Regions from separate parts of the Dyella sp. 333MFSha genome, predicted to be linked through region 4. Evidence: riboswitches for the same ligand, from Rfam matches in the RefSeq annotation. Region 4 holds a riboswitch; each other region holds the start of a gene.

Region 1 (7,544 bases), 860 kb from region 4:
GGGTGACCGCACTCGGCGTCGCCACGGGCTCGATGTGCGCCACCGCCGAGAGCGGAATCATCGTGCCGAGTGAATTCTTCACGTACGTGTTGAGCAGCGCGCCGGGACTGAGCTCCTGCGCGGCCGCCGAGGTCAGCACCACCCAGTACTGGTTGATGTCCGAATAGATGATCGACACCTGGCGCTGGCCGAACGAGTTGTACAGCGCCGAATCGACATCGCCCATGCCGACGTTCAGGCGGCCCGCCGCATCGCGGTCCACCTTCAGCATCTGTTGCTTGCCGACGATGTCGAAGTCGCTGCCGACGTCGCGGAACTCCTTCATGCTGCGCATCTGACGCACCAGCTTCAGCGTCCAGGGCTGCAACGGTTCGCCGCCGGTACTGATCAGCTGGAACGAATACTGCCCGCGGTTGCTGTTACCCCCGCTCCCGCCGAGGAACTGCACGGGATTCATGAAGACCTGGACATCGGAGAGCTTGTCGTACTCCTTGCCCTTGCGATCCATGAATTCCTTCATGGATTCATGGCGCAGATCCGGGCCGCTCCCCTTCTTCTTCAGATCGATGAACATGGTGCCGCTGTTGCCGACGGCCGCGCCATCGTTACCGCTGCCGAGCAGTGTGGTGACATCGGCGACGGCCGGATCGTTCTGCATCATTTCGCCGACGCGTTTGAGCCGTCGCGACATCTCGTCCGGCGAAATGTTGGCGTCCGCGGTGACCTCGGCCTGCAGCATGCCCGTGTCCTCGTCGGGCATGAAATTGCCGCCGGCGGTCTTCACCACGGCGAAGCCCAGCGCGAAGGTGGCGAAAAGCAGGATGAGTGGCTGCCAGCGCATGACCCGCCGATGGCGCATCGCCCAGTCCAGTCCGCGCTCATACAGGCGCAGAAACCCGCGGTCGAAGCGTTCCAGCGCGCGCTCGACGCGGCCTGGCTGGCGGTCGGGCTCGTCGTGCTTGAGATAGCGCGCGCAGAGTGCCGGCGTGAGCGTCAGCGACACGATGGCCGAAATCAGCACGGCCGCCGCCAGGGTCACCGAGAACTCGCGCAGCAACTTGGTGATCATGTTGTTGCCGAACAGCAGCGGCGCGAACACCGCCACCAGCGACAGCGTGATCGACATCACGGTGAAGCCGATCTCGCGCACGCCTTCAAGTGACGCCGGCATCGGTTTGCTGCCGTTCTCCATGTGCCGGACGATGTTCTCGATGACCACGATGGCGTCATCGACGACGAAGCCGATGCACAGCACCAGCGCCATCAGCGACATCGTGTTGAGCGTATAGCCGAGTGTCCACATCACCACGAAGGCGCCGGCCAGGGACAACGGCACGCTCAGCGTCGCGATCAGCGTCGGACCGAGACGGCGCAGGAACACCATCATGACCAGGAAGACCATGACGATACTGATCAGCAGCGCGACCTTGACCTCGTGCAGCGCGGACTGCGTGGTCTGGGTCAGGTCGAAGATGGGGGTGACCTTCGCGTCCGCCGGCAGCAGCGAACGGAAGCGCGGCAGCGCGGCACGGATCGCGTCGGCGGTGGCGATGGAGTTCGCCTCCGGACGCTTGCTCATCTGCATGGTGACCGAGCGCTCGCCCTGGAACCATGCGGCCTGGTACTGGTCCTGCTGGCCGTTGTAGACGCGGGCGATGTCCGAGAGGCGCACCGGCACGTTGTTGCGCATCGCGATGAGGATGTCGCCGAAGTCCTTCGCGTCGCGAATGCTGTCATTCGCGACGACCGTCATCTGTGCCTTGCCGTCGGACAGCAGGCCCTGCGGCGAGGTCACGTTGGCGGCGTGCAGCGCATTGGACACATCGTTGGCGGTGAGCCCCTTGGACGACAACGCGCGGGTATCCAGCTCCACGCGCACGGCGTGCGGGGTCCCGCCAAAGACCTGTACGCGCGACACGCCATCGATCTGCGCCACCGCGGGCCGGATCAGGGTATCGACAACGTCGTAGAGCTTGTCCGGCGGCAGCGACTTCGAGGTGAACGAGACCAGCAGGACGGGAATCTGGCCGGTGTCGAACTTGAAGTACTGCGGGGGGCTGGGCATGCCGGCCGGCAGGTCGGCGGCGGACGCGTTGATCGCGGCCTGCACGTCGCGGGCGGCGGCATCGGTGGAGCGGTCCATGCTGAAACGCAGACGGACGAAGCCGCTGCCTTCCGAGCTGTTGGAATACATCTGGTCCACGCCCGGGATCTGGCCGAGGTGGCGCTCCAGGGGGGCGATGATGGTCGAGGCCATCGTCTGCGCGTTCGCACCGGGCATCTGCGTCTGGATGAAGACGGCGGGCACTTCGATGGACGGCAGGGCCGCCACGCCGAGCAGCATGTAGGCGATGGAGCCGCACAGCACGAGCCCCGCCGCAAGCAGCGAGGTTCCGATCGGCCGGCGAATGAAAGGTGCAAAAACGTTCACGACACTTCCTGTGATCGCGGGAAGCATACCCGCGCCCGGGGACTTTATGACGTCCGCGCCGGTCCGTGGCGTGTGCCTTTAGTGGGGGCCCTGCCGGAAGGCAGGGGTGCGGCGTTTGCCAGAACCCGGCGCAAGGGGGAGGAGCGCGCCTGCGCGCGATGCCGTGAAACATCGCGCGCAGGCGCGCTCCTACACGGTGCTCCCTCAGCGTACGGGCGAGAACCGCACGGTCACATAGTAGGTCCGCCCCAGCTGGTTGTAATACGCCGCCGTCTCGTACCGCTTGTCCGCCACGTTCGCGACCCGGCCCTGCACGCTCCAGGCATCGTCCAGGTGCCAGGTGGCACGCAGATCCGCGGTCGTGTAGCCACCCAGACGCGTCGTATTGGCCGCATCGTCGTAGCTGTAACCCGAGGCGTAGACCGAGCCACCCAGCGTCAGCGCGCCCAGGTCCTTGTCCAGATCCACGCGACCGGTGCGACGCGGACGGCGGGCCAGCATGTTGTCCTTCTCGAACCCGCTGTCCCGGTCCAGCGGCTGCTGCAGCGTCAGGTAGCCGCGCACGTGCCAGCCATCGACGTCCGCGCCCACCTGGCCTTCGAGGCCGCGCAGGCGGGCCTTGCTGACGTTGACCGGCAGGAAGTTCGCGTCGTAGCCGATCAGGTCGTCGACCTGGCTCTGGTAGGCATTGACGGCCCAGTTCCAGATGCCCGGACGACCCGACAGGCCGATCTCGGCGGTGCGCGACTTCTCCGGCTTGAGGTTCACCGTGGGCACGCCATACGGGTAGTACTCGTCGTTGAAGGTCGGCGCGTGGAAGGCGGTGCCATAAGAGGCCGTGACCTTCATGCCGTTGTCGAAACGGAAGCCATAGGCGGCCGAGCCGGTCGTGTGGTTGCCGAACTGGGTGTTGTGGTCGTGGCGGGCCGACAGCTGGATCTCATGCGGGCCGAACACGCCCTGGTACAGCGCGAACACGCCCGTATTGTTGCGGGTGTCCTTGAGGTATTCCGTGTCGCTGCTCAGCTTTTCCTGCTGGTAGTCGACGCCGGCGCTCAGCGTCTGGCCCGGGGCCAGCGTGAAGTCGTTCTGCCAGGAACCCTGATTGCGCTTAGAGTACAGATATCCCACGCGCAGCTTGTCGGCACCGGTGACGTAGTTGAAGTCTGCGTCGTAATAGCCCTTGTCGGCGCCGTTGAGGTAGTTGTCGGCGCGGTCCTGGTTCTGGCCCAGACTGACCGACATGCGCCATGCGGACAGCACGTCGAAAGCCAGCTTCGCGCCGGCGACCTGCTGCGAGCGTCGGGTCAGGTTCTGGTAGTCGCCGTCGTATTCGATATCGCCCTTGCTGCGCAGCCAGCTGCCGGTGAGCTCGGTGCCGTCGTCCCAGCGGTAACCGCCCGACAGTGCGCCGTTGTACGTGCGATAGGCGTCATGGTCCGGCTCGTCGGTGAAGCAGCCCTTGAACGCCGTGCCCGCGCCGATGCGGCAGGCGTTGATGCCCGAGGTGTACTGGCCGCCGAGGCTGGCGTTGTACCAGCCGTGGGTCGTGCCGCCCGACACGCCGACCTGGCCGGCGGTGTAGCCGTGGCTGCCGCCGGTGACCGAGAGGCTCGGGGTGGGCGCTTCGCCGGCCTGGCCGTGGCGGGTGAAGATCTGGATGACGCCGCCGATCGCGTCGGACCCGTAAAGGCTCGAGCGCGGACCGCGGACGACCTCGATGTGGTCGATCTGCTCGACCGGCAGCTGCTCGTAAGCCGGCAGACCCGCGCCCACGGTACCCACACGGACACCGTCCACGAGGACCAGCGTGTGCGAGGAGTTGCTGCCACGCATGAACAGCGAGGTCTGCTGGCCGATACCGCCGGTGTTGGCCATGACCACGCCGGGCAGGCCGGCGAGCAGGTCCTGGACGTTACGCGGCTGCAGACGCTCGATGTCTTCGTGGGTGATCACGGTCACCGGGGCGAGTACCTCGTCCAGCGGCGTGGCCGTGCGGGTCGCGGTGACGATCACGGGATCGAGGGCGTCAGGGGCGTCGGCCGCGTGGGCAGCGGCGATCGACGACAGCAGGGCTGCCGCGAGCAGGGTCTTCTTCATGGAACGGTCTTCCTCCGCCGCATAGCGCGGCAATGCGTAGCTCAAAGGGCGCGCGAGGAGGACATACGGCGAACGGCACACGGGCGGAACCCGGATGACTGTCCGGATTCGCCCTCCGCGAATCGCCCGAAACGGGACGACGCCCCGGGATGGCTCACGGGGCGCGTCGTCGGGCCGGTCTCCGGACTCACGCCGTCCCCGAGGGGGTGTCGGACCGGCGCCTTCCCGCTGTCGCAGTGGCTGAAGCCGTGTCCGAGGGGCCGTGACGACCCCGGGCGCTTACCGTTGCGGGGGCAGTGCCGGCCTTGCCGCAGAGGCGGCGCACCGGCTTCCCGTTTCATCCCCGTGGCGCGACGCCCCGGGGACACCCGAACCCCGCGACTTTAACCGGAGGGTGGGGCGCTGTCACGACCGCCCGATCAGCCTGCGGCGTAAACGCGCTCGCCGCCGATCCAGGTTTCGATCACCGTATGGGTCTCGTCCATCACGACGAAGTCGGCGCGGTAACCGGCGGCGATATGACCGTGGGTGGCGCCGAGGCCGAGGAACGCGGCCGGATACGTCGACGCCATGCGCGCGGCTTCGTCGTAGGCCACGCCAACCATGTCGACCGTATTGCGCACGGCCGTGGCCATGTCCAGCGCGGAGCCGGCCAGCGTGCCGTCCGCCGTCTGGCAGACGCCGTCGCGCACGGTGATGGTTTCGCCCTTGAGCACGAAGTTCGGATTGTCCGACCCCACGGGCGGCATCGCGTCGGTGACCAGCATCATCTTCCGTGGCGCCTTCGCCGCGATGGCGACACGCAGCGAGGTCGGGTGCACGTGGTGGCCGTCGACGATCAGACCGCACCAGCTGGCCTGGTCTTCGAGCGCGGCACCGACGACGCCAGGCTCGCGGCTGGTGAAGGGTGTCATCGCGTTGAACAGATGGGTGAAGCCGCGCACGCCCGTCGCCAGTGCATGGCGCGTGGTCTCGTAGTCGGCGGCCGTGTGGCCCGCGGCCACGATGACGCCGTTGGCGACCAGCTGCTGGAGTACTTCCGCGGAAGCGCGCTCGGGAGCCAGCGTCAGCAGGGTCACGCCGCCGTGGCGCCGCGCGACCATCGCGACATCGTCGGCATCGGCGATGCGAAACTTGGCCGGGTCGTGCACGCCCTTGCGCTCGGGTGCGATGAACGGGCCTTCCAGATGGATGCCGAGCACGCCCGGCACGCCCTGGGCGACCGCGTCGTTCACGGCATCGATGGCTTTCGCCATGACGTCCGCGTCGTCACTGATCAGCGTGGGCAGAAAACCCGTGGTGCCGAATCTCGCGTGTGCCTCGCCGATCGTGCGGATCGCGTCGACCGTCGGTGAATCGTTGAACAACACGCCGCCGCCGCCGTTGACCTGGCAGTCGATGAAGCCGGGCAGCAAGGTGCGACCGCCGAGGTCATGGCGCTCCGCCGCGCGCACGCGCGGATCGGACGGCAGCGCCAGTCCGGTGATCTTTCCATCGTCGACCAGCACGGCAAAGCCGCTCTGGAATCCGTTGTCGGTAAGCACACGGCCGTTGACGAGGGCGAGGGTCATGGCGATTCCTTGAGGGTGGCGGTCAGACGGTCTCGGTGACTTTATTCAGGTGCGGCGGCACGTCTGGATTGAAGCCGCGCTTCAGCGCGAGCGCCGCCGTGGCGCGGTAGAAGCTCTGCACCGTGATCAGCGGCGCGGCGATCGGTGCGGTGGCGACCAGCGGCAGCACACCCTCACCCGTCGCACCCGGCGCGGCGATCCAGACATTGGCGCCACGCTTGCGGAACTCGGCGGCGACATCGAGCACGCCCGGGAGCGTGTCGTCGTTCTGCGCGAAGAAGAGCACCGGGAAGTCCGGGCCGACCAGCGCCATCGGGCCGTGTTTCACTTCGGCCGCGCTGAAGGCTTCGGCATGCAGGCCGCAGGTTTCCTTGAACTTGAGCGCCGCTTCCAGCGCACCGGCGAAGCCGAAGCCACGACCGACCACGAACAGGTTGTGCGCATCGACGAGGCCTTCCGTCAGCGACGACCAGTCGGCATCCCAGCCCTGGCGCAGCTGCGCGGGCAACGCGACAAGGGCGTCGGCGATCTCGGCCTTGCCACTCCAGCGGGCGGCGATATGCAGAATCGCGAACAGCGCGCCGAGATAGCTCTTGGTCGCGGCGACGCTGGTTTCCGGACCCGCGTGCAGCGGGACGACCACGTCCGCGACGTCCGCCAGCGGCGAGTCGATCACGTTGACCAGCGCCACGACGTACGCACCGGCCTTCTTCGCGGCCTCGGCGTTGCGGACCAGATCCGGGCTCTTGCCCGACTGGGATACGGCGACGTAAAGCGCGCCATCGAGGCGCTGCGCGGCGTGGTAAATCGAGGTGACCGACGGCGAGGCCGAGGCGGTGACGACGCCCAGCTGCGTTTCGAATACGTACTTCGCGTACATGGCCGCGTGATCCGAGCTGCCACGGGCGCAGGTGATCACCATGCGCGGCGGATTCGCGCGCAGGCGTTCGGCAAGGGCGCCGATCACGGCGTCGTTAAGGGCAAGCTGCCGCTCGACGACCTCGGCGGTCTCGTGCGCTTCGCGGTACATCAGGGTGTCTTGCGGCTGGATCGTCATGAAGAAGGGTCCGTCAGTCGCTCTGCAGTTCGGCGACGAAGTCGTAGATGTCCCCGCGATACCAGGAACACGTGAACTCGACGATGCGGCCGTCGTCGAGGAAGCTGCGCCGCTCGATATTCAGGCCGGCACTGCCGGCGCCGAGCCGGAGCAGCCGGGTCTGGGCAGGGCCCAGCACCACCGCGCGCAGGCGTTGCAACGCGCGTCGCGGGCGGTTGCCCAGCGTGTCGAGCGCTTCGTAGAGGGAATCCTCGACCAGGCTGGGGTCGGGCAGCAGGTTGAGCGGCACGGCGCTGCGCTCGATCGCCAGCGGCTCGTCGCCCGCGTAGCGCAGGCGGTGCAGCCGGACCACCTGGGTGCCGGGTGAGAGATTCATCGCCATGGC
Region 2 (7,544 bases), on a different contig from region 4:
CCTGGCATGGATCGTCCCGCTGGGCTGGCTCCAGCGCGTGCTATGGCGACGGGCGGCGAGCGCATGGACGATGGCAGCCTGGTTGCTGCCGATCAGCTACGCGATGTCCGTCGCCAATGCACTCTTCGCCCTCGAATTTCTCGCGAGTCCGGCCATGCGAGCGCGGGTCGGCTGGGCCTGGGTGTTCGGCGGGCTCGACGGCTGCTGGCTGGCGCTGATCGCTTTTTGTGGCATGCAGGCAATGGTGCTGCACGGGGCGGAACTTCGCGCCGAAGGCCTTCGGTTGCGCGAGGCATCGCAAGCGGCCCGTGATGCGGAGTTGCGTGCCTTGCGCTACCAGCTGCAGCCACACTTCCTTTTCAACACGCTGAATGCGATCTCGGCCCTGGTACGCGACGATCGTAAGCGCGATGCCACGCGCATGATCGCCCGCCTGGGCGATTTTCTTCGCGCGACGCTGGAGCAGTCGCCCGGGCACGAAGTGACGGTCGCGGACGAGATCGCCTTTACCTCTACCTACCTGGATATCGAGAAGGCGCGGCTGGGCGACCGGCTGCGCGTGAACATTCACACCGGTCCGGACACGCTCGATGCGCAGGTGCCCTACCTCCTGCTGCAGCCGCTGGTCGAGAACGCCATCCGGCATGGCATCGCACCCCGCCGTGAGGGCGGCCGGATCGACATTCGTGTCGAGCGTGACGGAGGAACACTTCGCGTGTGGGTCGATAACGATCGCTTCGACGGGCCTTCAGCAGGAGGGCAGGGCGTGGGTCTGACGAATGTACGTGCCCGCCTCGATGTGCTCTATCCCGGCAATCACCTGCTGGAAGCTGGCCCTCGCGGCGATCGGTGGCGCACGGCGGTCACCTTGCCCGTGCGCTCTGCCGTCATGCGGACAACCGCATGATTCGCATCGCCGTCGTCGATGACGAGCCCCTCGCTCGCAGGGGCGTGCAGGTCCGCCTTAATGCGGAGCCCGACGTTATCGTCGTCGCCGAGGCGGCGGATGGTCAGGCGCTGGCCGCCATGCGTCGAACCGATGTGGATCTCGCGATCGTCGATGTCCAGATGCCTGGCCTGACCGGTATCGATGCCCTGGCGGCCATACCGCCTCCCGACCGACCGTTGGCGATCCTGTTGACCGCGCACGACTGCTTCGCTCTCCGTGCCTTTGAACTGGGCGCGGTGGATTACCTGCTGAAGCCCATCGATGATGAACGCTTCGCCGAAGCGATTGAACGGGCTCGTCGACAACTCGGCAGGGCGGTGACCACGACAACGAGGCAGGCCGAACGCTTCGCCATTCGCATCGGCGCCCGCATTCACTACGTCGCTGCGGACGAGGTCGAGTGGATCGAGGCCGACGGCGATTACGCGGCGCTGCATGTACGCGGCGAACGGTATCTGCTCCGCGAAACCCTGCATACGCTGTCCAGGCGACTCGACCCGCTGCGCTTTCTCCGGGTGCACCGCTCGGCCATCGTTCGGGTGGATCAGGTCGCCGAACTCCTGCCACGGTCCAACCGCGACGCGGTGGTTCGATTGAAAGATGGTGCGACGCTGCGCGCAAGTCGTACCTATATCGATGCCCTGCTCGCCGCGTTGCACCGCGGGCAATGAGCGCGCCCGCGAATCGCCATAAACGCGCCGTGCATCCGCCCGGACGCGCCCGCACATTGACGTGACACCCAGGGGATCCCACGCATGAACCGCACTCCCGGCCTCGACACGCTGCGCGCGATCGCCATCGCCTGGGTGATGTTGTTTCACAGTTATCTGGTCGGCGGCCTCGGCGAGGGCTTCAGCAAGCTGGAATGGTCGGGGTGGATAGGCGTCGACCTGTTCTTCGTGCTGAGCGGCTACCTCATCGGCACGCAGGTGCTGAAGTCCCTGAAGACCACCGGAAGACTCGATTTCCCTGGCTTCTACCGGCGCCGTTTCGTACGGATATTTCCTGCGTTCATCGTCGTGCTGGCGATGTATGCGTTATGGCCGGCATGGCGAGAAACGCCGGGTATGCAGCCGTTGTGGCAATTTCCGACGTTTACCTTCAACCTGTTGTTCGACAACGGCGACAACTATGCGTTCTCCCACGTGTGGTCGCTATGCGTGGAAGAACACTTCTATCTCGTCTTTCCCTTGCTGGCCTTCGCGCTGACGCGCAAACCCGCTCTGTGGAAGTTCATCACCGTATGCGTCGCGGTGGTCGCCGGCGGCCTCCTGTTGCGGGCGTGGCTGTGGTCCGATTTGCTGGGACCGGCTCGTGATACGGACATCAGTGCGGGCCTGGTCTATCTCCGTTACCTCTATTACCCCACGTGGCCGCGCCTGGATGGGCTCGTCGCCGGTGTCGCCCTGGCGGCGTGCGGGGTGTATCGCCCGCAGTGGATGGCATGGATCCATGCGCGCGGGGGCTGGGTGCTCGGCGCCGCCACCGTTCTCCTTGGCGTCTGTCTGGTCCTTTTCGACGGTGCACGCCCCCTGTTCTGGCCCTGCGTCATCGGCTACCCCCTGCTGTCGCTGGCGATGGGTGGCTTCGTCGCCGCCTTCAGCGGCCCGACCGTCTTCGCAAGGCTGCGGGTGCCCGGTGCCGGATGGCTGGCCGCCGCTTCGTACAGCCTCTATCTCTGCCACAAAGGCGTTTTTCATCTGACGGAGGGGCTGCTCGGTGACGGTCTGGCCGGTCATCGCTTCGTCCGTTTCGCCATCTATGCGTCCGCGACCCTGGCTGGCGGTGCGCTGCTTCACTATGGTGTCGAGCGCCCGTTCCTGCGCTGGCGCGACCGCCGCGTTCATGCTTCGGATACACTACCGCCGCCCAAGGTGATTCCCGGCGTCGCAGCCGGGGATTGAAACGGGAATCCGGTGACCCGCGCGATCCACGAGGTCCGCGTCATTCCGGAGCTGCCCCCGCAACGGTAGGCGAGCCAAAGGTCTGCATGAAGCCACTGTGCCCCGAAAGGCATGGGAAGGCGCCGACCGGCAGGGATTCTCCCTGCGCTCGCAAGCCCGGAGACCGGCCTTCGAGGTAACACCGGACAGGCGGAGGGCCATGTCGTGGGTGGCCGGCCGGCCTTCCGCCATCGGCGATCCCCGCTACCGTCTCCCTGTCTCTCGCCATTCATGCCGCGCGGATGGGCGCGGTAGTGCAGGAGTCACCACGTGTCGCTTCGTATTTCCACCCTCGCGGTCGCCATCGCGATGGCATGCCTCGTTCCCGCCGCGGCCTTCGCCGATGACACCTCCACCGACCTCGACAAGGTGGTGGTCACCGCGAGCCGGACCGAGCAGACCCAGGCGCAGGTGCTGTCCGCCTCCACGGTGATCGACCGTGCCGGGATCGAGCGGCTGCAGCCGCGCTCGCTGGCCGACCTGCTGCGTGCGACGCCCGGTGTGTCCATCGCCAATAACGGCGGCCCGGGCAAGTCGACCTCCGTCTTCATGCGCGGCACCGAGTCCGACCACGTGCTAGTGCTGATCGATGGCGTGAAGGTAGGTTCAGCGACCTCCGGTACGGCGGCCTTCCAGGATATTCCGGTCGACCAGATCGAGCGCATCGAAATCGTCCGTGGCCCGTTCTCCAGTCTCTATGGCTCGGACGCGCTGGGCGGCGTCATCCAGATCTTCACCCGTCGTCCGGAAGGCAGCTTCGTGCCGAACTTCTCCGTCGGCGGCGGCAGCTACGACACCTTGCGCGGCTCGGCCGGCTTCAGCGGACGCGGCGCGAACGGCTGGTACGCGGTGGAAGCGAACCACGACCAGACCGACGGCATCAACGCATGCCGCGGCCGCCCCAGCCCGGGCGGCGGCGGTTGCTACACCTACGAGCCGGACAAGGACGGTTACCGCAACAATGCGCTGTCGCTGAAGGGCGGATGGCGCTTCGACGAGCAGTGGGACGCCGACGTCAATGCCATGCGCACCGAAGGCGCCAACCATTACGACGGCACCAGCAGCAACTTCGCCGACTCGTCGACGCAGGTCGTTGGCGGCCGTCTGCGCTATACGCCGTCGAAGGACGTGAAATTCACCCTCAACCTCGGTCGCAGCGGTGACTTCTCGACCGACTACGAGAACGGCGTCTACGCCGATACGTTCAACACGCATCGCGACGTCGCCTCGGTGCAGGCGGACCTCGGTCACGTCGGTGGGGACGCAGGCCAGACCACGCTCGGTTACGACTGGCAGCGCGATCGCGTCGTCGGCAGTACCGACTACTTCGTCGATGCGCGTCGCAACCACGCGATTTTCGGCCAGTGGCTGCAGGCATTCGGCGACAGCTCGATCCAGGCCAGTCTGCGCCGTGACGAGAACAGCCAGTTCGGCGGCAAGACCACCGGCAGCCTGCAGTACGGCTACATGCTGACGAAGGACCTGCGTGTCACCGGCAGCTACGGCACCGCGTTCAAGGCACCGACGTTCAACGACCTGTACTACCCCGACTACGGCAATCCGGACCTCCGCCCGGAAACGTCCCGCAACTGGGAGCTGGGGCTGCGCGGCACGCCCACGTGGGGTAACTGGTCGATCAATGCCTTCCAGAATCACATCGACAACCTCATCGTCTTCGACTCGAGCCTGACCGGTCCGCTGTTCCCGTTTGGCGGCGCGAACAATATCGACCGCGCACGGATCCGTGGCGTGGAGCTGGCAGCCGACACCACCGTCGCCGACTGGCGCCTCTCGGGTAACGCGACGTGGCTGCAGCCGGAAGACGATAGCGACGACGACAGCAAGGGCAACCTGTTGCCACGACGTGCCCGCCGTACCGCGAATATCGACGTCGACCGCTCGTTCGGCGCGCTGAGCGTCGGTGCCAGTGTGTTCGCCTCGGGCTATCGCTATGACGACTCGACCAACCTGCACCGGCTGGGTGGCTACGCGCTGACCGATCTGCGCATCGCGTACGCCTTCGCGCCGGCGTGGTCGGTGGAGCTGGCCGGCAAGAATGTCTTCGATCGCCACTACGAGACCGCGCGTTACTTCAATCAGCTGGGTCGCAACTACATGCTCACGTTCCGTTACCAGCCCCGCTCGTAATCCGTCCCCCCGTACGAGGTACGCCCCGATGAAACCCCTGTCACGTCCGTTGTTTGTCGCCATGTCGGCATGGTTCGCGCTGATCATGATCGCCACGCGTTTTCATCACTTCGGCGATGTACTGCATCTTCCCGACGCGTCGATGGCGTTGTTCTTCCTCGGGGGTATCTACCTGCGAAAGCACCTGGCCTTCGTGGCCTTCGTCGTCCTGGCCGTGCTGATCGACTGGGTCTCGATCAGCTACGCGGGCGTGAGCGACTTCTGCATCACGGTGGCCTATTCGTTCATGCCGCTGGCGTACGCCGTGCTCTGGTACGGCGGCCGCCTGGTGGCACCGCGTTTCGACGGTTCACTGGCATCGCATGCGATGGTTTTCGCGGCATTGCTGGTCTGCGCCACGGTCTCGTACGCCATATCCAATGGTGCGTTCTACTGGCTGGGTGGCCGTTACACCGATACCAACATGACCCAGTACGTCCAGCGCTTCATGCAATGGGCGCCGCTCTTCGTGCGTGCCGCCGCGGCGTATGTGCTGGTGGCTCAGGTGGTCCAGGCGGCGGTCTGGCGCTTCGCACCGCGGGCACGGGACGCCCGTACCACCCACGCATGAGCGGCGACACCACGCCATGGAGTGACATGGACGAGGAGGCTCGTCATCGCGACCGCATGCGCCGGAAGAAGGAGCTGATCGACCGGCGTATCGCGAAAGCGACCATCGATCGCGGCGTGCTCGTGGTCAACACCGGCAACGGCAAGGGAAAGAGCTCGTCCGGATTCGGTATGCTGGCGCGGTCGCTCGGCCATGGCTTTCGTTGTGGCGTCGTCCAGTTCATCAAGGGCAGTTTTTCCACCGGCGAGGAGGCATTCTTCCGCATGTTCGAAGACGGTCCGCTCGATTACCACGTGATGGGCGAAGGCTATACGTGGGAGACACAGGACAAGGCGCGCGACATCGCGGCGGCCATGGCCGCGTGGGATGTCGCCGAGCGCATGCTCGCCGACCCGGCATACGATTTCATCCTGCTCGACGAGCTGAACATCGCGCTGGTGAAGCAATACATCCCGCTCGATCGCGTGCTCGACGCCTGCCGGGCGCGACCCGAACGACAGCATGTGGTGATCACGGGCCGTGGCGCGCCGGACGCGCTCGTCGAACTGGCGGATACCGTGACCGAGATGCGCGTCGTGAAACACGCCTACCAGGCGGGTATCCGCGCGCAGAAGGGCATCGAACTGTGAGCCGTTCGTGTCCCGCGCTGCTGGTCTCGGCACCTGCGTCGGGGCAGGGCAAGACCAGTGTGACGGCGGCGCTGGCGCGTGCGCAGGCGCGTGCGGGTCGCAAGGTACGCGTCTTCAAGACCGGACCCGATTTTCTCGACCCGATGATCCTCCAGCGCGCATCCGGCGCTCCGGTTTACCAGCTCGACACCTGGATGGGTGGCGAAGACGACGTTCGCGCGCGACTCCATGCCGCGGCGGAGGAGGCGGACCTGATCCTCGTCGAGGGCGTGATGGGCCTGTTCGACGGACGCCCGTCGAGCGCGGATCTGGCCCAGCGATTCGGTTTGCCCGTTCTTGCCGTGATCGATGGCAGTGCCATGGCGCAGACGTTCGGTGCGCTGGCGCATGGACTGGCCAGTTATCGCGACGGGCTCATCGTGCACGGCGTGATCGCCAACCGTGTCGGCAGCGCTTACCACGCCACCTTGCTGCGCGAGAGCCTGCCGCCTGCGCTTACCTGGTACGGCGCGCTCCCGCGCGATGCGGCCATGGGTCTGCCCGAGCGGCATCTCGGTCTCGTGTCCGCCTCGGAACTGGCGGATCTCGATGCGCGGCTGGATGCGCTGGCCGACGCGTTGCCCGTCGAGGCGGTGGGCCAGCTGCCACCCGCGGTCGTTTTCCAGGCACCAGCCGACCGACATTCCACGCGGCGGCTGGACGGCCGCCGCATCGCCATCGCCTGCGACGAAGCATTCGCCTTCGTGTACCCGGCCAATCTCGACGTGCTGCGTGACGCCGGCGCGGATCTGATCTTCTTCAGTCCGCTGGCGGGTGACGCCTTGCCCCCGTGCGATGCGATCTGGCTTCCGGGGGGCTATCCCGAATTGCACCTCGACACGCTGACGACCCGTGACGATCTGCGCCGCGATCTGCACGCGCATGTCGATGCCGGACGCCCCCTGCTGGCGGAGTGCGGCGGTCTGCTCTATGCCCTCGACCGGCTCACCGACACGCATGGCCGTACAGCCAGCATGGCTGGGCTGATCGCCGGAGACGCGACGATGCAGCCGCGCATGGCGGCGCTCGGGATGCAGTCGGTCGATCTGCCCGAAGGGCTCCTGCGCGGTCATTCGTTCCACTATGCGAAGGCGACGATCGCCACTACGGCGCTGGCGATGGCGAGCAACCCGAATGGCGGGCCCACCGCCGAGGCGGTCTACCGCCGTGGGCGCATGACCGCCAGCTTCGTGCACTTTTATTTCCCATCGAATATCGACGCCGCG
Region 3 (7,544 bases), on a different contig from region 4:
GGCCCGCTGCATCTCCCAGGAAGCGAGCGCCGCATTCGCCAACAGGCGCGAGAACGTGGTCGCGTCAGGTTCGTCATGGAAGCACAGCCTGAGGAAGGCGCGTTCCCCGTCCAGGTGGTTCTTCAGGGCGGTGGAGGTCATGTCGCGATAAACCTCCGGGTGGGCCGTGATCTGGTCGGGCTTCAACTCGATCACGCCGTCGACATAGACCGCGCCGGCGACGTCGCCATCGCCATGGGTCGCCAGATAATTCGAGATGACCGCACCGCCTAACGACCATCCCACGAGCACGGGCTTATGTGCTCCTGTCGTTTCGATGACCGCAGCCAGGTCATCGGCCCAGCGCCGTCCATCGCGGTAGGCGTCGGGATCCGTGGGCTTGCCGGACAGGCCGTGGCCGCGCAGGTCATACGTGATCAGCCGGTAATGGCGCAGGCGAGGATCCTGCAACTGCTTTTCCCAGTTGAGCCGGCTTCCGAGGAGGCCATGGATCAGGATGACCGGAGGACCGGCGGGATCGCCGGTTTCCTGCACGGCGAGGACGACGCCATCGGAGGCGGTGACGGTGTACGCCTTGTTTTCCGCATGCGCCGCCGGCGATCCCGCCAGCATCGCAAAGACGATCAGCATCGCACCGAACGCGCGATAGAACCTCGACAGACACATAAATGATGACTCCTGGGTCGGTTGGACAAGCCCAGTCTGAACCCTCACACTGATGTGACTGTCAAGCGAAAAACGGTGTCGCCTTCCATGTCTAAGCCACCGGCAGAAATGACCATCGGCGCGCTCGCGAAGGAAAGCGGTGCAAGCTTGCGATCAATCCGCCACTACGATGACAACGGGCTGCTGACCTCTGCTCGAGCGCTGAATGGCTACCGGCTGTTTTCCCGGGCTGCCGTGACGCAGGTCCGGCAAATCCAGCGCCTGATCGCCGCGGGATTCAGTCTGGCCGAGATTCGCGGATTTCCCGACTGCATGCGCATGATCGAAGGTGCCGCGGCCTGTTCGGAAACCAGTGACGTGCAACGCCGGCGGCTCGCTTCCGTTGAGCGCCAGATCGCAGAACTGGAGCGGCGACGGGCCGAACTGCGCGGGATGCTGTCCGAAGGTGTCTAGCGCGCCGGAGGCCTCACGAAGATTACCGGTCGACGCGCGTCCAGAGCCGATCGGAATTCTCGTCACGGTCCATGAAGCCGGTGACCTTACCTCCGGCATCACGTTGCAAGACCTTTCGGACGTAGAGGTTGTCCGGCTGGAACAGCACGTCGCGGGCTTCGGCCTCGAGGATCTCGGGTTGCTTGCCGGAGCGTTGCCCTGAGATTTTCAGGCCATGCCGTTCGATCCGATATGTCGCGTCGCCGTTCCCATACGTCCCGACCCATGGATCGATGTCCTGCGGGTTAAGCGCGATTGCCGGAGGATTCCGGCGTATCCGATCGGTATGCACGAGGCGCAGCCGCCATTCTCCGTCGACGCGTTGCCAGGTCTCGGTCATCAACAGATGCGATCCTTCGTCGACTGCTTGCCCGGCCTTTGTGGAACATCGTCGCGATGGAAGACCTGCACCGTATCGCCGATCTGCTGGGCTTCGTAATCCACGATGATCAGCGCCTTGTAGCCATCTTCGGCGAGCTCGCTCAGGAATTCGGCGCGACGCGAGACGTGACCCTCTTCGACGTACATGAAGTCGGACGTCGTCAACCGGCGCCATGTCTCCCGATCGCCCCGGTGGACAGCTTCGAGAAGCAGCTCGTCGTTGTGACGCAGTGTCTTGACAATCTGGGGATCCGGCGGAAGCGACTGGGCGTGAGCGGCGCTGGTGAGCGCGATGCAGAGAGCAAGGGACATCCTGGAGCCACGATTCATCGCTTTCCACACGTGATGTTGGGTCGTGGCGGAAGACTAAGTGCGGCGTGTGCCGGTGACAACGTGGAGTAGGGTCGAGCGTTGCTGACGATGAGCGACTTCGTTTTTGACCGCACTGATGAGGGACACGTCATCCATTGCCTGGCGGCGCTACCTCGCCTGCGTCAACCCCAGATAGCCGTAGACAGCGCGCGCAACGGGCAGACGCAGACACACATGAAGGACGGCCGTGAATTAGGAAAAAAAGCGCACTTTTTCCCCTAACATACGGATTTTGCTAGTAATTAAGGATTCGATCTCTCGCCGATCAGTGTGCGGGCAACACGGCACTCCCCACGCCGCGTTGCTGCCGTCTGGCCCGTTGCCACTTCACGCATCGAGATCGGCGGCAGCCTCGTCCACGGTCCCAGACGCCTGCGGCGTTAGTAACCGCCTGGCGAGATCGTGCGGCGCACTTAAGCGTTAATCACTGGGGCACTCACGGGTGGCCACTTGTCCCTTGCTTGGCTAGGCGGCAAAGGGCTTCGCTTCTCGATTCTTCGCGTAGCAGCATTTAACAGCGCTCGCACGCTTACCGGAAAACGACGGCGGTTTTCGGGAAACGTGGCGTAGTCGAAACACACCTCGAGCAGTCTATTGCAGTGACGTTCGGCGATGACCCGCCAGTGATAGTTGAGCGTCTCATCACCCCACGGATCATCCGGATGGTTCGCGTTATGAAGGATTTTTAACCGCTCGAAGTCCACAGTCCGGGTGCGTGGATCGAGTTCTCGATTTATGAAGCCGCGCAGCGTATCGCCTACGTGCTTGTGCATCGAGGTCGTAACCAAGTGTTCGCCATCGCGCAGCTCCCGATTCGCCGCTTCAACCGCGAGGGGAATATTCTTGTGACCGCCAACGAATAGCTGGTGGTACAACTCGCGCATCGACGACGCCAATGTAGTTGTGCTGACCTTGGCATTGAAACCAATGATCGACGAGAACGGAGCGAATGAGTCGATACTCCACATGTCGAGGCCTGCCAGGCCGAAGCACGACGCACCCACAACCAGCAGGCGGCATTGAGAATCGTGATTCAGGGCGCGCAAGTATGGCGCTATTTCCGACCAGGTGAGTTCTTGCTCAATTCCGCCGCGTTGGGAAAAGCAGATTCCGGCGCGATCGGCGCCGTCTTCGCGGTCTGTGAATCCATGTGCTTCAAAGTGCACGATAGGGATTTCACCGGTCGCTTTGAGGTGCGCATGCGCCTCCGTTAGTGCGGCGATAATATCGTCACGCGTCCAGCAGACACGCAGTTCGACACGTTGCCATTGCTCGATCACCTCAGCGAGTTCGGAGCCGGTGCGACGCTCGCCGTCGTTTAGAGGCAACCACTCGATCACTAAGACGTATGAAGCCGCGACTGGTGAATGTTGATGGCGCGGTGGCTTTGGGCGCTGCGCCTTCGTTCGACTTGCTTTCCCCACGGTTGAATTCCCCATCTTCCGCCAAGAATGCCGGTGTTCGTGTACGTGACCATGACCAGACACGGTCGACGCTGAGCGGATCTCGAGCTCCACTCAGCACTACCGCGTCGGGCTTACCCGTGCTTCGCCTCCATAGTGACGCTCAGCGTCGTCTGCCCGAGCTGGATAGCGAGGAAGCAGCGGATAGGAAGGGTTTTTATGGCCTTCAAAAGGCCTAGCACAGCGATCAACGAGCTCATCGAAGAGGCTCCAAAGGTCAGGCTTTTCTCGTTCCCGCGACGAGAGTTCTGAGTGGCATGCACACTGGAAGGGGAAGACTCTCCCAGCGACACCCTTTAAAACCGCACCCATGGGCAGGTAACGGTTGCTGGCAGGTTCTCGGACTTCGTGGACGGGGACGCCTTTCGGATCCGGGCCTAGCCGTCGCTTCCCGACCACTGAGGGTCAGTGCATCTGACGGGTTCGTTTCCACTTACCGCTGAGGGACAGTTCCGGATTTGCAACGGATCCCCTATTAAGTCCGACGGGCACTCGCGCCTCTTCGGACACCAACGGAACGCACGATATAGATGCATCGCGCCTTCGTCAACACAAGATGTGGGATCTAAGCATTGTTCCACATCGCTCTATCGACATTAGCCCGCATTATTGCGGGATGGGTACGGATGGGGCAACCCCAATGCAATTCAGTCACATGATGGTGTGGTCGAGGCTGCCAGATAATGCAACCCGTAGACTTACTGTCGATACCTCGCTAAAAAACAACGGGCCATCGCGGTTTCTAGCATCGCTATAAATGATAGAGCACTGCCGTGGCTGCAGGCGGGGGCTGCGCCGCGACATTAGCGGGCGCCCTTCAATGATATGCGCATGTCTCATCGGCGTCGTCCCGTCTCATTGATTCAATGGCCAGGTATAAATGATGAAGTATCTACAACTTAAAGCTCGCACCTCGGAATATGTTCGGTTCCACCGCCCCCTGCTATTGGCGGTTGGTGCCTGTACTACTGCAAAGATTATTGCGACGCGTGGTTGGCCTTTTTCATCTATGGAGGCTAGGGCGGAGTGGGGCGTCGCTGTTCTGATTCTCGCGACGTCTGTTGCCTACCTTTGGATTGCTCGATTGATTCCTCAGGCTCTGGTGATTCGTGAACACGAACTCTACGGAAGCGTACTTTTGTACGTCGCTATAGCTTTGCTGGTAATCCTTCAATGCGCGGGCTTCGGCTGGGCCGCGTATGACCTATTTAGTCCCGCCGCTGCAAATGGTGTCAGGGTCACGCGCACTGACGCCATTTACTTCTCTGCCGTGACGTTCACCACGCTCGGTTATGGCGACTTCGTTCCTAATGCGGGGGCCGGGCGCGCGCTCGCGATATTTGAAGCTATGTTGGGCACCGCTCACTCAGTCTTCTTCGTGCTCGTGTTTCTTCGAGGAGGAGCGATTTCTGAGCAAGGTCGGAGACATGGCGAATGAGCCACAGCAGCCAAACCTGCAGTCGGTCGGGTTCCTTGTCGGCTCGCAGCTAACAATTCGGGGGGCTCAAGCGGAAATCAGCGGATTTAGTTCGGTGACCTGGTGTCCAGTCGCATGACGGCGTGGCGCGCTTGCCCGATAATTGGCTTGGGCTCATTGTCGCGACGACGAAGGTGCCAACTTTTGATCGGGTCGCCGAATGAGTGGCAACTATCGGTGCGACCTGCGCGTTTGGTATCGCGATTCGGTGGCGAGGTTGCAACTAAGGATGCCGGAACGACGCAACTGACGATCGAGCGTCAATTGGACTAAGACATGAGGACTTTACGAAAACAATTCGCAAGTTGACATAATATACATTATGCGAATAACCGTAACGGTCCTGCCGTTACGAAAAAAGCCCCTCGTGTTCGCTCGTGGCTCATCTCCTGGGATGAGTTCCGCGAGCTTCGCATGACCTGTTTCCTTAGCCAGAAGCGCTGCGCTGCTTTCCTCGGCGTGCCGATGCGCACCGTCCAGAATTGGGACAACGGTCAGCGGCGTGTGCCTTGGTCGGTCGTTAGACTGCTCCGGCTGCTTCGCCTGGGCGACTTGGGTGCGCTCGAGGACGGCTGGGATGACTTCAAACTCGTTCGCGGCAAGCTCGTCACCCCGGATGGTCGTGTGTTTCAGCAGTCCGACATGCGCCACTGGTGGATAACCGTCGAACATGCCCACCTGTGCCTCAAGCGGTACGAGGACGAGGCGCGGAGTGTGGGGCGTAGACCTGCGCTGACGCTTCAACCCGAAGTCGTGGAAGCCCGTGTGCTTGTCGAAGCCCTGCCCTCGCCGGTCGAAGCCGCTGCTCAGCTGAACCAGCTTTTGGGGCTGTCTTTGCAGACCTCTGGTATTCGTGCCCTTGCCTCACCTGCCGGTGACCTCGCTCGGAAAGATAGACCGTGCAGCGCTGCGTGCCATCGACCTGACTTCAGTCGCGCCGCCTCGTGTCCACGCTCCGGCGACACCACGAGGGACAGCCGTGGCGCAACTTCTAGGCGAGCTCTGCCGGTTGCCCATCGAGATGATTGATGTTTCCAAGAACTTCGCCGAACTCGGTGCGAACTCGGCGTTGCTCAGTCAGTTTGTCGTTCGCCTGAATGCGCTTTCCCCGCCGCGAGCGGCGACCATCACCGATGTTTACCTATATCCAAGCGTTCGTTCGCTGGCGACAGCCCTGGGAAGCACGGGGCCGGCGCCGGAAGACGGGCAGCGAACGATGGAGACGAGTGCGCGCGCCGACGCGCGGCGTGTCGCCTTGTCGCGTCGCGGCGCGGGTGTGCGGTAGTCCTTGGCGGCGTCAGGCCAGGGCCGCCTCGATACACGCCATCACGTCGGCCTGAGACGAATGGATGAAAAAGTGATCGCCATGAAACCATCGCACCTCGCCCACGCGCTGTGATTCGTCGAGCCAGGGCGCGACCCGTGCGTGCGGCGTATACGGGTCACGCGTGCCCGCCAAGACGGTAATGGGCACGTCCAGTGGCGCCGGTGCCTGATAGGCATACGTGCCGCCGATACTGAAATCCGCACGCAGGATGGGAAGAAATAGCTGGAGCAACTCTCGGTTGGCGAGCACGGCTTGGGGCGTGCCGTTGAGTCGATGCAGTTCGTCGACAAGCGCGGCGTCCGAGAGCAGATGCATCGTTCCGGGTGAGCGAAGGCGCGGCGCCTCGCAACCGGACACAAAGAGACGGGCGGGCGCCCTGTCGTACACATGTATTAGCCGGCGCGTCACCTCAAAAGCCAGCAATGCCCCCATGCTGTGACCGAAGACCGCGAATGGCACGTCGTCCTCCTCAGCGATCAGCGGCGCCACCGCATCGACGACGGCATCCAGCGAGCGAAGCGGCGTTTCGCGAATCCGCGCACCGCGGCCGGGCAACTGGATGTCACACACCTCTACCTCCTCCCCGAGCGCAGCCTGCCACGGTGCATAAAAACCCGCTTGACCGCCCGAGTAAGGAAAGCAAAACAGCCTCATACTTGGTGCAATCTGGCGGCGGCGAACAAACCAGGGTGAATCGATTTCCATGTGGTGTCAGCTTCGATCGGCAGGACGATCTGACAAGATAACCGCGTGGTGCCTGCTGACACACGGTGTCCTTGATGCGATGACGAATACGCGCGGAACAGCCGTACGCTGCGTCACCGCGTGGGTGCATGTCAGCGGGCGCTCGACGCCGGACTCAGTGGCCGGATTCACGAGATTGAATGATCGGCGCGGACGTTGATGCCGCCTCGTCCTCTCGTTCGCTCGTCGTCCGAAGGGTGAACCGTGCACGCAGACGTCGATTGAGCGGGTCACCGTAGAACCGTGCTACGGCCCAGGCGAACACGGCAGAGAGGACGAAGAACAACGCAAGCATAGGTAGCTTATTCTCCGGGCTCATTTTCGCCCGCGGCACGAGGTCCCCCATGATGCCCAGCACCACGATGTGGAAGAGGTAGAGCTCGTAGCTGTGCGAGCCGAACCACGCCAGCGGACTACCAGCGCGACGTACCAAGACGCCAGCCGGCAAGCGCGACACCGCTATCAGGAAGATCGCAGCGGCGATGCCCATCAGTGTCGCACCGAACGCTTCGTTGCCAGCGATACCCTGCATATAGACCCAGCACATCGCGACGAAGGCCAGCGTAGCCAGCACACGTCTCAACGGCACTGTCCACGTCACCAGGTTTGCGGCGATAGCCGC
Region 4 (7,544 bases):
GATGCCGGTCGCTACGACCGCGGCGCCAGCGATGAGGTAGTAGAACGAGCCTCCGAGAGCCGCGAGCCACGCTCCGCCTCCCACGAGAAAGAGACCGAGAAGCGCTATGACCACGCCCGTAATACGGGGCGGCCTGCGTGAATAGAGAGTGGACGGCATTTCATGACTCCGGTGGGGGACGCGGCAGGGCGCATCGCGTCGGAGCCGCGGTTCACGGTGATCATAGCCATGGCAGGTATATGCGACGTCTACGTCCGATCGGCCACAATGGCGTATTCCCCGATGGAGTCTTCGCATGCGCTACATCAAGCTCGGCCGTACCGGCCTGGATATCTCGCCGCTGGTGCTCGGTTGCATGACTTACGGCGTTCCCGACCGCGGAAACCACGCCTGGACGCTGGACGAAGAGCAGAGCCGCCCCTTCATTCGCAAGGCGCTGGACCTTGGCATCAACTTCTTCGACACGGCCAACGCCTACTCCGATGGCACGTCCGAGGAGATCGTCGGACGCGCCCTGAAAGATTTTGCGAAACGCGACGAGGTGGTGATCGCCACCAAGACCTTCTTCCACTGGCGCAAGGGTCCGAACGGCGGCGGCCTGTCGCGCAAGGCGATCTTCCATTCGGTGGACGACTCACTGGCCCGCCTCGGCACCGACTACATCGACCTGTTGCAGATCCATCGCTACGACCAGACCACGCCCATCGAAGAAACGCTCGAGGCGCTGCATGACGTGGTGAAGGCCGGCAAGGTCCGCTACCTCGGCGCCTCGTCGATGTATGCGTGGCAGTTCGCGCAGATGGTTTACACCTCGCGGATGCACGGCTGGACCAAGTTCGTCAGCATGCAGGATCACTACAACCTGCTGCAGCGTGAGGAAGAGCGCGAGATGATTCCGTTCTGCATCGACGAGCACATCGCGGTGTTGCCTTGGAGCCCGCTGGCACGCGGACGGCTGACGCGCGACTGGGACGAAGGCAGCGACCGGCAGAAGAGCGATGTCTTCGGCGGAACGCTTTACAACGCCACGGAAGATTCGGATCGCGCCATCGTCGCGGCGGTGAAGAAGGTGGCCGATGCGCGTGGCGTGCCTCGTGCGCAGGTGGCATTGTCGTGGGTGGCGCATCGTGACGGCGTGACTGCGCCGATCGTCGGGGCGTCGAAGCCGCAGCATCTCGATGATGCGGTGGCGGCGATCGATCTGGAGCTGACCGAGGAAGAGACGGCCGCTTTGGAGGAGGCTTATACGCCGCGGGCGATCGCAGGGTTCGAGTAAGCGTTGCTTGCGGCAGTTCGGCTATGTTGTTGCCATACGGCGGTCTCGCCGCGCTGCGCGCGGATCGCCAGCGGGGCTGGCTCCTACCAGAGCAACGCATCGCGCTTCTGGTAGGAGCCGGCCCTGCCGGCGATTCAACCCCGCCGCGCCATCGCCTGTTCGATCACGTCCGCGGCCAGCGACGCACCTCGCTCGGCCCGGATGACGCCCGCGGCGCGCTGGGCACGCAAGGCCACGCCTTCGTCAGTCAGGAGGACGCGCAGCTTCGCCGCCGCCCGGTCGGCGCGGTAACGCGATGCCGGCAACACATCGCCCACACCCAGCCGAAGCACACGCGCCGCGTTGTCAGGCTGATCGAAGCCATGCGGCACCACGAGCGCCGGACAACCCGCGCGCAAACTCTCCTGCGTCGTGCCGACACCCCCGTGGTGTACCACTGCGGAAGCGCGCGGGAACAGCGCACCGTGTGACGCGTATTCCACAGCCATCACCCCGGCTGGCAACGTGTCGGGCAAGCGCGCGCGCATCTCGGGCGAGCCGGTGAGCAAGACGGCACGACGTCCGAGCGCGCCTGCCGCCGCCATGCTCTCGCGAAGGAAGGCCTCGCCCGCGTGCACCGCCGCCGATCCCAGCGTAAACACGATCGGCGCGTCACCCGCGTCGAGAAACGCCGACAGCTCCGGGGGAAGGGTTTCGTTGAAGGGCGAGTAACGGCAATAGCCAGTGACCACGCTGTGCGCCGGGGCATCCTGCGGCGCGTGACCCAGCAACGGCGAATACATCGCCAGCACGCCATCGCGCGCGTGCTGTCCGCGATGAAACGGATCGCCCCACACCGACACCGGCGCCAGACCCAGCGACTGCCGGAAGTTGCGCACCGCACGCGTCCACGGTGCGGTCACCCGCTCGCCGATCCGGCGCACCCATGCGCCACGACGCGGCGACGCACGTAAGAAACGGTCGAGTCGCGCCATGCCCGTCGCCGGCGGATCGAAAGCGGAAAGGAACACCGCGGGCGACAGGACGGCGGACAACCACGCCACGCGTGTCGTCTCGCCCAGAATCTGGCCGGCGAAGGCGAGCGTCGACGTGACGATCGCATCGGCCTCCAGACATACCGGCGCCAGCGCGCGGTAGCTCGCGGCGACATCCTCGGCGGCGAGGTCGCGTACGACGAAGCGCGGACCGCGCAGCGGATGGAACGCCCGGGCAGCGAAGGCGGCCTTGTCCTCGGGCTCCGCGATCCCGCTGGCAAGGACGAACCTCAGCCCGGCCTCCGCCACCGCCTCGCGATGAATCGCATGGGCACCGATGGTGACCCGATGGCCCCGCGCCACCAGCTCCCGCCCCACGGACAGGAACGGAAACAGGTCACCCTGCGATCCCACCGTCGCCATCACGATGTGCTTTGCCGCCATGCCCTACTCCCGATGCCCTGGCGCATCGTCGCGGGCGACATGTCGACGCGATGCATGCCTGGCTCGTTGACCTGCCCCGTCCGTAGGGCTAACCTCTGGGCCGCCAGCGGTCTTTATCTCTCTATTCGAATGGAAGGATAAAAGCTAAGAGGGAAGCCGGTGAGAATCCGGCGCTGCCCCGCAGCGGTATGTGGAGACGAGCGCGTCATCAGCACTGGATCGATGGCGATCCGGGAAGCGACACGCAAGGCGGCACCCAGGTGCCACATCCACGAGCCCGAAGACCTGCCGCCGGCCTGGGCGCGCGTGCCGTCATGGGTGCGTGTGCCCTGCCCGACCTGGGCCGTCGCGTTCGCGCGAGGGTCCGGTTCGCCCGCGGGGGCGAAGGTCGACGGCAAGCCGCATGACGCCTTCACGCTGCCGCACCTTCCGTGTGGCAGTGCACGTGCGTCCGCGACGAACCGCCCTTCCCTCCTCTTTGCCACGAAGAGGAATCATCCACATGCCACACGTTACCTACCCCGGTTTTCCCCGCATCGGCCGACGCCGCGAACTGAAGCGCGCGCTCGAAAGTCACTGGAGGGGTGAAACCAGCGCCGACGACCTGCTCACCGTCGCCCGTCAGCTCCGCAAACGCCACTGGCGCCTCGCGCGCGACGCGGGAGCCGACAGCGTTCCCGTCAACGACTTCTCGCTTTACGACCAGGTGCTCGATGCCGCCGTCGCGGTCGACGCCATTCCCCCGCGCTACCGTGCACTCCATCAGCGCGATCCGCTGGCCGGCTATTTCGCCATGGCACGAGGCCGTCAGGACGGCGAAGTCGACCTGCACGCGCTGGAGATGACCAAGTGGTTCGACACCAACTACCACTACATCGTCCCCGAGCTGCAGGCGGGCCAGTCGTTTGCCACGCGCGCCGACAAGGTCGTCGCGGAATATCGTGAAGCCATCGCACTCGGCCATGCGGCGCGCCCCGTACTGCTCGGTCCGCTGACCTTCCTCCGTCTGGCCAAGACCGTCGACGGCAGCGATCCCCTCGCGCTGCTCAATGCGTTGCTGCCGGCGTGGAGCGGTTTGCTCGATGCGCTCGCGGACGCGGGTGCCGACTGGATCCAGGTCGACGAACCGGCCCTCGTGCTCGATCTCGAGCCGGACTGGCAGGCGGCCTATCGCGGCGCTTATGCCGCCATCGGTGAACGGTTGCGCGGCCGCATCCTGCTCGCGACCTACTTCGGCGAGCTCGGCGGCAACCTCGAACTGGCGGCGTCGTTGCCCGTCGCCGGCCTGCATGTCGATCTCGCGCGCGCGCCCGGGCAACTGGATGCCGTGCTCGACGCGCTTCCTGCCGGTCGTGTGCTGTCCGCCGGCGTGCTCGACGGCCGCAACATCTGGTTGAGCGACCCGTCCGCCATCGCGCCGCGCATCGCCCGCGCACGCGAGCGCCTCGGCGACGGGCGTCTCTGGCTGTCGACCTCGTGCTCGCTGCTGCACGTGCCGATCGATGCGTCGGAAGAAAAGCACCTGCCGGGTTCGATCGGTGACTGGCTGTCGTTCGCGCGGCAGAAGATCGTCGAGCTGCGACGCTATGCCGATGCCGCCGTCGGCGACGAAACGGCGCAGCTCGCGCTCGCGCGTCAGCAAGCGACAGTGGAGGCGCGGCTGCTTTCTCCCGACGTGCTGCGCACCGAGGTGCGGGCGCGCGTGCGTGGACTGACGCCCCAGTTCGGACAGCGCCGCTCGGCCTACGCGTTTCGCGCGAATGTGCAGAAGCAGCGCTTCGGCCTGCCCGACCTGCCGACCACCACCATCGGTTCGTTTCCGCAGACCACGGAACTACGCCTTGCGCGTGCCGCGCATCGCTCGGGCAAGCTCGACGACGAGGCTTATACGGCCGTGCTTCGCGAGGAGGTGCGGCGCGCCGTGACGTTTCAGGAAGAAGCGGGGCTCGATGTCCTCGTGCACGGCGAGCCCGAGCGCAACGACATGGTCGAGTACTTCGGCGAACAGCTGCAAGGCTACGCGTTCACGTCTCTGGGCTGGGTGCAGAGTTACGGCTCGCGCTGCGTCAAGCCGCCGATCGTCTTCGGTGACGTGGCGCGTCCCGCCGCGATGACCGTCGCCTGGTCCGCATACGCCCAGTCCCTGACCGCCAGGCCGATGAAGGGCATGCTCACCGGTCCGGTGACGATGCTGCAGTGGTCGTTCGTACGTGACGATCTCCCGCGTGCCGAGGTGTGCCGACAGATCGCCCTGGCTTTGCGTGACGAGGTCCACGATCTCGAAAAAGCCGGCATCGGCATCGTGCAGATCGACGAGCCGGCGCTGCGCGAAGGCCTGCCGCTGCGCCGGCGTGACTGGGCCGCCTATCTGGACTGGGCGGTCGACGCGTTCCGGATCACCGCGGGTGGCGTCAGCGACTCGACCCAGATCCATACCCACATGTGCTACTCGGAGTTCAACGACATCATCGAGGCGGTCGCCGCGATGGACGCGGACGTGATCTCGATCGAGACCAGCCGCTCGCGGATGGAGCTGCTGGACGCCTTCACACGGTTCCGCTACCCGAACGGGATCGGCCCCGGCGTCTACGACATCCACTCCCCGCGCGTGCCCGGCAAGGAGGAAATGGCCGATCTGCTGTCCCGGGCGCTCCAGGTGCTTCGTCCGGACCAGCTCTGGGTCAATCCCGATTGCGGCCTGAAGACCCGCGGCTGGCCCGAGGTAGCTGAGGCCCTGACCGGAATGGTGGCCGTGGCCCGGGCGGCCCGCGAACGGCTGGCGGAGGTGGCCTGACGGAAAAAGGGGCACCGTGTCCCCGCGCTGTTGGCCTTTCGCGCGCGGGGCGCGCTCCCACACGGCGGCTGCCGTAGGAGCGCGCCCCGCGCGCGAAAAGCCAACAGAGCGGGCGGCAACCCCCTCCCAACCCCTCCTACCCCTTCCCCCGCTGAACATCCATGCAATCGTCACCCGCCGGGGGTACCCTTGCCGCTGCAAACCGGCGACGGGGCGTGTATCATGGCGCGCCCCATTTATCTCTTTATCCGTAAAGAAGGATATATACCCTCGATGAGCAATTTCCTCTTCACCTCCGAGTCGGTCTCCGAAGGCCATCCGGACAAAATCGCCGACCAGATCTCCGACGCCGTTCTGGACGCCATCCTGGCCCAGGACCCGCGTGCGCGCGTGGCCTGCGAGACGCTGGTGAAGACCGGTGTCGCCATCGTCGCGGGTGAGATCACCACCAGCGCCTGGATCGATCTGGAAGCGCTGACCCGTAAGGTCATCCTCGACATCGGCTACGACTCCTCGGAAGTCGGCTTCGACGGCGAGACCTGCGGCGTTCTCAACCTGATCGGCAAGCAGTCGCCCGACATCAACCAGGGCGTGGACCGCAAGAAGCCGGAAGAACAGGGCGCTGGCGACCAGGGCCTGATGTTCGGCTATGCGACCAACGAAACCACCGAGTACATGCCCGCGGCGATCCACTACGCGCATCGTCTCGTCGAGCAGCAGACCAAGGTCCGCAAGAAGAAGAACTCGCCGCTGCCGTGGCTTCGCCCGGATGCCAAGAGCCAGGTCACCCTGCGCTACGAGAACGGCGAAGCCGTCGCCATCGACGCCGTCGTGCTCTCGACCCAGCACGATCCCGACGTCAAGCAGAAGGACCTGATCGAAGGCGTGCGCGAGCTGATCCTCAAGCCCGTGCTGCCGGCGAAGCTCCTGCACAAGGGCACCAAGTTCCACATCAACCCGACCGGCAAGTTCGTCATCGGCGGACCGGTGGGCGACTGCGGCCTGACCGGCCGTAAGATCATCGTCGACACCTACGGCGGCTGGGCCCGTCACGGTGGTGGCGCGTTCTCGGGCAAGGATCCGTCCAAGGTCGACCGTTCGGCTGCCTATGCCGCGCGCTACGTCGCCAAGAACATCGTCGCGGCCGGCCTCGCCGACCGTTGCGAAATCCAGGTCAGCTACGCCATCGGCGTCGCCGAGCCGACCTCGATCTCGGTGACCACCTTCGGTACCGGCAAGATCCCCGACGAGAAGATCGAGAAGCTGATTCGCAAACATTTCGACCTGCGCCCGTACGGCATCATCCAGATGCTCGATCTGGTCCACCCGATGTACCAGCCGACCGCCTCCAACGGTCACTTCGGCCGCAAGCCGTACGACGTCACCGACAAGAACGGCAACACGTTCACGGCGTTCTCCTGGGAGAAGACCGACAAGGCTGACGTCCTGCGCGACGCCGCCGGCCTCGGCGCGACGGTTGCTCGTCGCAAGTAAGTTTTGTGCGACATGCGATAGGAAACGGGCGCCTTCGGGCGCCCGTTTTCGTTCAGGAACTTCAGAAAGTTGCCGCCGGGGTCACAACGCTTTCATGGCTGGAATGAGACACCTGAGAGCCGTTACCGTGCTACCGGAGAATCCATGATGTCACGCACCCTGCCCCGCCTCATCGCGACCGCGCTACTCGTGGCTGCCGTTCCTTTCGCCGCCCATGCGCAGGACGACACCAAGCAGACCGATTCCAAGGGCGGTACCCCGACCGATGCCGGCTTCGTCACCAATGCCAGCGGCGCAGGCCTGGCCGAAGTGGAGCTGGGCAAGATCGCCGTGACCAACGGCGGATCGGCCAAGGTGAAGTCGTTCGGCCAGCACATGGTCGACGACCACACCAAGTCGGGCGAGGAGCTGAAGAATCTTGCGAGCGGAGACCGCGGCTATGCCACCGCCGAGAGTCCGCCGCCCGCGAACCAGAAAGACATCGACGCGCTGAAGCGCCTCAATGGCGCGGCGTTCGACAAGGAATACGCGAAGGTCGCCGTCGCCGATCACGAAAAGGCCA

Evidence for each region. Region 4 has a riboswitch for cobalamin ahead of metE (5-methyltetrahydropteroyltriglutamate--homocysteine S-methyltransferase). Riboswitches for the same ligand answer to the same signal wherever they lie in the genome.
Region 1: another riboswitch for cobalamin. It lies ahead of BLT40_RS12675 (TonB-dependent receptor domain-containing protein); the one in region 4 lies ahead of metE (5-methyltetrahydropteroyltriglutamate--homocysteine S-methyltransferase).
Region 2: another riboswitch for cobalamin. It lies ahead of btuB (TonB-dependent vitamin B12 receptor); the one in region 4 lies ahead of metE (5-methyltetrahydropteroyltriglutamate--homocysteine S-methyltransferase).
Region 3: another riboswitch for cobalamin. It lies ahead of BLT40_RS05425 (hypothetical protein); the one in region 4 lies ahead of metE (5-methyltetrahydropteroyltriglutamate--homocysteine S-methyltransferase).

What each region holds. Positions count from the first base shown of each region.
Region 1 covers NZ_FNBR01000002.1:1,206,229-1,213,772, forward strand. The annotation lists gene BLT40_RS12670 (efflux RND transporter permease subunit) at 1-2,431, opposite strand, end outside; gene BLT40_RS12675 (TonB-dependent receptor domain-containing protein) at 2,636-4,531, opposite strand; cobalamin riboswitch at 4,686-4,918, opposite strand; gene nagA (N-acetylglucosamine-6-phosphate deacetylase) at 4,951-6,102, opposite strand; gene BLT40_RS12685 (SIS domain-containing protein) at 6,125-7,159, opposite strand; gene BLT40_RS12690 (GntR family transcriptional regulator) at 7,173-7,544, opposite strand, start outside.
Region 2 covers NZ_FNBR01000004.1:228,425-235,968, reverse strand. The annotation lists gene BLT40_RS16100 (sensor histidine kinase) at 1-907, shown strand, start outside; gene BLT40_RS16095 (LytR/AlgR family response regulator transcription factor) at 904-1,620, shown strand; partial or broken gene BLT40_RS16090 (acyltransferase) at 1,705-2,781, shown strand; cobalamin riboswitch at 2,805-3,040, shown strand; gene btuB (TonB-dependent vitamin B12 receptor) at 3,163-5,040, shown strand; gene BLT40_RS16080 (hypothetical protein) at 5,069-5,650, shown strand; gene cobO (cob(I)yrinic acid a,c-diamide adenosyltransferase) at 5,677-6,279, shown strand; gene BLT40_RS16070 (cobyrinate a,c-diamide synthase) at 6,276-7,544, shown strand, end outside.
Region 3 covers NZ_FNBR01000001.1:1,201,939-1,209,482, forward strand. The annotation lists gene BLT40_RS05405 (alpha/beta fold hydrolase) at 1-666, opposite strand, end outside; gene BLT40_RS05410 (MerR family transcriptional regulator) at 775-1,119, shown strand; gene BLT40_RS05415 (hypothetical protein) at 1,142-1,498, opposite strand; gene BLT40_RS05420 (DUF4440 domain-containing protein) at 1,498-1,851, opposite strand; gene BLT40_RS05425 (hypothetical protein) at 2,325-3,251, opposite strand; cobalamin riboswitch at 3,687-3,903, opposite strand; gene BLT40_RS05430 (potassium channel family protein) at 4,258-4,812, shown strand; gene BLT40_RS20555 (hypothetical protein) at 5,137-5,523, opposite strand; gene BLT40_RS05440 (acyl carrier protein) at 5,831-6,136, shown strand; gene BLT40_RS05445 (thioesterase II family protein) at 6,149-6,883, opposite strand; gene BLT40_RS20215 (acyltransferase family protein) at 7,038-7,544, opposite strand, start outside.
Region 4 covers NZ_FNBR01000002.1:341,901-349,444, forward strand. The annotation lists gene BLT40_RS08835 (membrane-bound PQQ-dependent dehydrogenase, glucose/quinate/shikimate family) at 1-159, opposite strand, end outside; gene BLT40_RS08840 (aldo/keto reductase) at 296-1,276, shown strand; gene BLT40_RS08845 (glycosyltransferase) at 1,411-2,694, opposite strand; cobalamin riboswitch at 2,785-3,002, shown strand; gene metE (5-methyltetrahydropteroyltriglutamate--homocysteine S-methyltransferase) at 3,197-5,488, shown strand; gene metK (methionine adenosyltransferase) at 5,762-6,982, shown strand; gene BLT40_RS08860 (DUF4142 domain-containing protein) at 7,127-7,544, shown strand, end outside.